Regions from separate parts of the Streptomyces sp. NPDC058246 genome, predicted to be linked through region 1. Evidence: riboswitches for the same ligand, from Rfam matches in the RefSeq annotation. Region 1 holds a riboswitch; the other holds the start of a gene.
What was found. Region 1 has a riboswitch for S-adenosylmethionine ahead of ACFVXA_RS12735 (aminotransferase class V-fold PLP-dependent enzyme). Riboswitches for the same ligand answer to the same signal wherever they lie in the genome.
Positions count from the first base shown of each region.

Region 2: another riboswitch for S-adenosylmethionine. It lies ahead of ACFVXA_RS35990 (putative leader peptide); the one in region 1 lies ahead of ACFVXA_RS12735 (aminotransferase class V-fold PLP-dependent enzyme).

Region 1 covers NZ_JBHVWZ010000007.1:47,541-50,450, reverse strand. Annotated here, with positions in the region: gene ACFVXA_RS12740 (Lrp/AsnC ligand binding domain-containing protein) at 1-220, shown strand, start outside; gene ACFVXA_RS12735 (aminotransferase class V-fold PLP-dependent enzyme) at 302-1,663, opposite strand; SAM riboswitch class IV at 1,852-1,968, opposite strand; gene trpD (anthranilate phosphoribosyltransferase) at 2,178-2,910, opposite strand, start outside.
Region 2 covers NZ_JBHVWZ010000039.1:52,181-55,090, forward strand. Annotated here, with positions in the region: gene ACFVXA_RS35975 (ABC transporter ATP-binding protein) at 1-115, opposite strand, end outside; partial or broken gene ACFVXA_RS35980 (serine hydrolase domain-containing protein) at 254-496, shown strand; gene ACFVXA_RS35985 (glutathione S-transferase C-terminal domain-containing protein) at 506-1,276, opposite strand; gene ACFVXA_RS35990 (putative leader peptide) at 1,456-1,521, opposite strand; SAM riboswitch class IV at 1,558-1,704, opposite strand; SAM riboswitch class IV at 1,833-1,941, shown strand; gene ACFVXA_RS35995 (amino acid ABC transporter permease) at 2,274-2,910, shown strand, end outside.

The DNA of each region.
Region 1 (2,910 bases):
GATCGCCGCGCTGGAGAGCGTCAGCGAGGTCTTCTCCGTCACCGGTACGTACGACCTGATCGCCATGGTCCGGGTGAAGGCCCACGACGACCTCGCGGACGTCATCCCCGGCAAGATCAGCAAGATCCCGGGCGTCGAGGCCACGGACACCCACGTCGCGTTCCGCACCTACTCCCAGCACGATCTGGAAGCGGCCTTCGCCATCGGCCTGGACAACTGAGGCGGGCGGTTCTCGCCCCCGTTCGCGCGGTTGCCCGCGGGACGGGCAGGGGCGGCGGGGGCGAAAACTCCTGCGGCTACGTCAGACGGCCGGGACGCAACGGCCGTCCTCCGTGCGGTAGTTCCACTTCGCACCATCCCGGACGAGCTCCTTCACGGCACGCACGAACCGCTCGACGTGCTCGTCGGGAGTCCCCGCCCCGAAGCTGACACGGATCGCGTTGAGGGACTTCTCCCCCGGCGCGGCCTCGGGCGCCCCGCACTCGCCCTGCGACTGCGGGTCACTGCCGAGGAGCGTGCGCACCAGCGGATGGGCGCAGAACAGACCGTCGCGCACCCCGATCCCGTACTCGGCGGACAGCGCCGCCGCGAAGTGCGAGCTGTTCCACCCCTCGACGACGAAGGAGATGACGCCGACACGCGGCGCGTCGTCACCGAAGAGGGACAGGACCCGCACCTCGGGCACCTCGGCGAGCCCCGCGCGGACGGCCGCGATCAGCCGCTGCTCACGGGCGGCCAACGAGTCGAACCCGGCCTCGGTCAGCGCCTTGCAGGCCGAGGCGATCGAGTACGCGCCGATGACGTTCGGGGACCCGGCCTCGTGACGGGCGGCGGTCTCGTGCCACTCCACGTCCACTCCCCCGTCCTCCCGGCGCGACACCTTGCGGCTGGCCCCGCCGCCCGCGAGGTACGGCTCGGCCTCCCGCAGCCAGTCGGAACGGCCCGCGAGCACGCCGGAGCCGAAGGGCGCGTACAGCTTGTGGCCGGAGAAGGCGACCCAGTCGACGTCCAGGTCGCGGACGGAGACCGCGTGGTGCGGGGCCAGCTGAGCGGCGTCGAGGACGACGCGGGCGCCGTGCGCGTGGGCGGCGGCGGCGAGCTCACGCACCGGCCACAGCTCGCCGGTGACGTTGGACGCACCCGTGACGCAGACGAGGGCCGGTCCGTACGGCTCCCGGCCGGCGAGGGCGCGCTCCAGGGTGGCGACGGCCTCCTCGGGCGTGCGCGGGGCGTTCAGGTAGGTCACCCGGGCGTCCCGCCAGGGCAGCAGCGAGGCGTGGTGCTCGGTCTCGAAGACGAAGACCTGGCAGTCGGCCGGAAGGGTGGCGGCGAGCAGGTTGAGCGAGTCGGTGGTGGAGCGGGTGAAGACGACCTGGTCGCCGTCCCGGCAGTCGAGGAACTCGGCGACGGTCCTGCGGGCGTTCTCGAACAGGTCGGTGGACAGCTGCGAGAGATACCCGGCGCCGCGGTGCACGCTGCCGTAGTACGGGGCGTACGCGGCCACGTCGTCCCACACCCGCTGCAGGGCCGGGGCGCTGGCGGCGTAGTCGAGGGCGGCGTAGGTGACCTCGCCACCGGTGACGAGGGGCACGGTCACATCCCTGCCCAGGACGGGCAGAGGGGTACAAACGGACTGGTCGGCGGCAGCGGTGGAGACAGACATGGCGAGCTCCTGTGAGAGGCAGGCGGAATCACCGCGCGAGCGGGTACACGGGGGTACGGCTCAGCGCAGGAAAGGGTGAAAGGGGTATGCGGAGGCGGGGCTCTACGCCCTATCGCATTCGCTTGCTCACAGAAGGCTCCCTCGAACGACCAGGACCCCTGGGCTTGTCCACTCAGATGAGGGCGAGGGGTCCGCGCTTGCCGTAGACCTCGCTGCCTACGGCCTGGTCTTCACCCGGGGCACCCCGCCACGGACGGAGGGTTGCCGGACAGCCGGCCGGGGCCTGATGGCTGTCGCTCATGACCTGCCCAGCATCTTGCCATACGATCTTCCCCACGCAACCCCCGTGTCCGGATACCGGGACGCCGGGGGCCGTAAGGGGCGCGGGGAACTACGCGACCAGCCCCCACCCGTCCGCAGCCGGAGAACAACCCGGCGGGGTCTGGGGCGCGGCCCCAGAAGGGCGCGGCCCCAGAAGAGGGGACGGGTAGGGGCGGAGGGGGCGGAACAAGCGCTACGCGTTGCTGGCCGCCACCCAGCGGTCGAGGGTCCGTTTCGCGGTGCCCGAGTCGATGGCCTCGGCCGCCCGAGTCATCGCCCCCCGGATCTGATCCACCAGCGGCCCGTCGCCCGGCGACAGGGCCACCAGCGCCGCCGCCGAGTTCAGCAGCACCGCGTCCCGTACCGGCCCCGTCTCGCCGTCCAGGAGCCGCCGCGCGACCCCGGCGTTGTACTCGGGGTCGGCACCCCGCAGCGCCTCCACCGGCACCACCTCGAGGCCGACGTCGCGCGGGTCGAAGGCCTCCTCGGTCACCTTGCCGTCGCGGACGATCCACACCCGGGAGGTGGCCGTGGTCGTCAGCTCGTCGAGGCCGTCGTCGCCCCGGAACACCAGCGCGGACGACCCACGCTCGGCCAGCACGCCGGCGATGAGCCCCGCCATCCGGGTGTCGAAACAGCCGATCGCCGAGGCGGTGACCCGGGCGGGGTTGGTCAGCGGGCCGAGCAGGTTGAACGAGGTCGGAATCCCCAGGTCCCGCCGCACCGCGCCGACGAACCGCATCGAGGGATGGAACTTGGCCGCGAAGCAGAAGGTGATCCCGGCCTCCTCCACCACCTGCGCGACCCGCTCGGGCGACAGGTCCAGATTGATGCCGAGCCGCTCCAGCACGTCCGACGAGCCGCTCGCCGAGGACGACGCACGGTTGCCGTGCTTGACGACCTTCGCCCCGGTCCCGGCGATCACG
Region 2 (2,910 bases), on a different contig from region 1:
AGCCCGAGGGTCCGACGAGAACGGTGATGGAGTGGTCCGGTATCTGGAGTGACAGGCGATCGACGGCCACCGTGCCGTCGGCGTATCGCTTGCTGACCTCTTCGATGGCTATCAAGCTCGAAACCCTTCGGGAACGGCTTTGCTCGCATGTGGCGCGATCGCGTGCACGAGGGTGCGTAGTCTAGCCAGTTGATGTTCGTTCGGGGCTTCGGCGGGTTGTCACGGCAGGTTAGGCCTCGGCAAGGGCTTCACCGCCACCCTCGTCCACGTCCTCGCCGAACGCGGACTGCTCGACTACGACACCCCGATCGCCCACTACTGGCCCGAGTTCGGCGCCCACGGCAAGGAACGCGCCACGGTACGCGACGCGTTGACCCACGGGGTCGGCGTCCCGCAGCTGCCCGCCGCCATCACCCCGGCCGAGCTGTGCGACTGGGACGCCATGTGCGCGATCGTCGCGGCGCAGCAGCCGTTGTGGGAGCCCGGCTCCGCGAGCGGCTACCAGTCAGGTATTTCCATGGAACTCCAGCCGAAAGGCGGGGTGCTCGTCGAGGCGGTGCACGTAGGCGCGGAGATGGCTGTGCCGGGACAGGGGCTCGGGCGTGGAGAGGTGGGTGAGCGCGGCCCAGAGGTCCACGTCGGCCGCTGTCAGCTCCTCGCCCAACACATAGGTCCGCGTGGCGAGTTGCAGGTCCAGCAGATCCAGCGTCGCCGAACGGGCCGTCGGCTGTGCGGTCGGCGTGACGTCCCGGTCGAGGCGTTCGCGCAGGGCGTCGATGTCCGCGGCGAGGGCCGGCGGATGCAGCGGCGGGACGCACGCCTCGTCGTGGCCGGTCAGCAGGCCGGCGAGGTCGCGCAGGATGTCAGGGGTGTGATTGCTGACGACGCGGCCGCTCCAGCGGTCGCACAGCGCGGGCGCGGTCAGCGGGCCCTCGTAGTGGTGCCAGGTGGCCTCGTAGGCACTCCGCAGCGAGGTGAACGCGTCGGGTGTCTCGGTGGGGTGCGTCAGGATCGTGGTGGCGAGGGAGTCCTGGAGGCCGAGCAGGCGGAGAGTGATCGCAAGGCGCAGCGAGCGCGGACAGCCGGCGGAGAGATACAACTGATAGCGGTGCGGCGCCGGGTAGAAACCGCCGGCGGCGCCGGCGGCGATGCGGCTGCGGATGCGGGGCGGGCGAGGGGACGCGGACGGCGCGGCGCCCCAGGAGCGAACGGTGCTGCCGGATGTCGCAACCGGGCACGGTGCGGGCGGAGTTGACGCGCAGGTGTCTGTGGCCACCGAGGCCGGGGCGTCTGTGCCGGCCGGGCTGGCACACGTGCCGGAGGTGCCTGGGTTTGCGGCGCGCGAAACTGTCTTGGGCATGACTCTCCAGGGGAACGACGAAGCCCCGGCCGCCTCATGGGCGGCAGCGGCGGAACGGAGTGACTGCGCTTGCGTACCGGCTCGGAGCGGCCGGACTAGTACGCGCTGGAGACCCGCAACAAGTCGATGTGCAGACGTCTCGTCAGGTTGTTCCTGGGCATTCCCACCGGTCCCGCTTCCAGGGCCCGCGAGTTGCGAGACCACGCTTGTCCCGCCGCACCGGCGGGACCCGGTCGTCACCCGGGGCACCCCGTCGCGGTGGAAGGGTTGCCTGTCAGCGGGCCGGGGCCGATCACCGCGTCGCGCAGCGAAGGCTGCGGGACGAGGCGCTGACAATCGTGACCGTCCTCGTCAGTGTCAGTGCACCGTACGAAGCCGTCAAGAAGGCGTGTAGCCGGTCTCACCACGTGGTCATTCGGGCCGGAACACGTTGACATCGGTTTCCCGGCGTGCCTAACTTACGCCGCAGATCGGTCATGAGTGTCAGCGACAAGCCCTGGCTCGCTGGCCGGCAACCCTCGCGACGCGGTGGGGTGCCCCAGGTGACGACCGGACCGGAAGGCTTTCGGTAAGCGCGAGCCGCCCACGGGCGGGGAACAGTGACGGAGACGGCGATGGACGCAGCTTCGAGGACGGCCGCACGACGGCCCCACGGCTGCGTCCTGCTGTGCGCGAACCGCTGCGTCGACCTGCTCCGCGTCAACAGTGCCCTGTGTACCGCTGCGGGCTGTCCCCGCTGTCAAGGCTGACGGCGTTCTGAACCCCTGACGCGCACCGCTGCCGCGGTGTGCCCTCTGCCCGCCCAGCCCCCGGTACCGGCGTCCTCCCGCTCTGCGTCATCCGCGGCCGTCCCCTGCGCGCCGCGGTGCCGCCCACGCCGCGCCCCGGGGTGTCCGACTCCGCTGGAGCCCTCATGAGTGAACCCCCTGGCGTGGCCGTGTCCGTTGCCGAGGCACCGCCCGCCGACTCCCCGGCGAAGCCGCTCACCGCGCAACGCGTGCTGCCGCTGCGCAGGCCGGGCCGCTGGATCAGCACGGCCGTCGTCCTGGTCCTGGTCGCCCAGATCATCCACGGCCTGGCCACGAACCCCTTCTACCAGTGGGACCGCTTCCGCTACTGGTTCCTGCGGCCCACCATTCTCGACGGCCTCGTCATCACCCTCGAAGTGGCCGCGCTCAGCGCGGTGTTGGGGCTGCTCGGCGGGGTCCTGCTCGCCCTCGCCAGGCTCTCCGGGAGCCCGGTGCTGCGCGCGGTGAGCTGGGTGTACACCTGGCTGTTCCGCTCCGTGCCGCTGATCGTCGTGCTGATCTTCCTCTACAACTTCAGTGCCCTGTACAAGACGTTGAGCCTCGGCGTGCCGTTCGGGCCGGCCTTCGTCAGCTTCGACGAGTCGCGGCTCGCCACCGACATGACGGTCGCCGTCATCGGCCTCAGCCTCAACGAGGCGGCCTACGCCTCCGAGGTCGTCCGCGGCGGCATCCTCTCCGTCGACCAGGGCCAGCACGAGGCGGCCGCCGCGCTCGGCCTGCCGAAGACGTACCAGTTCACCC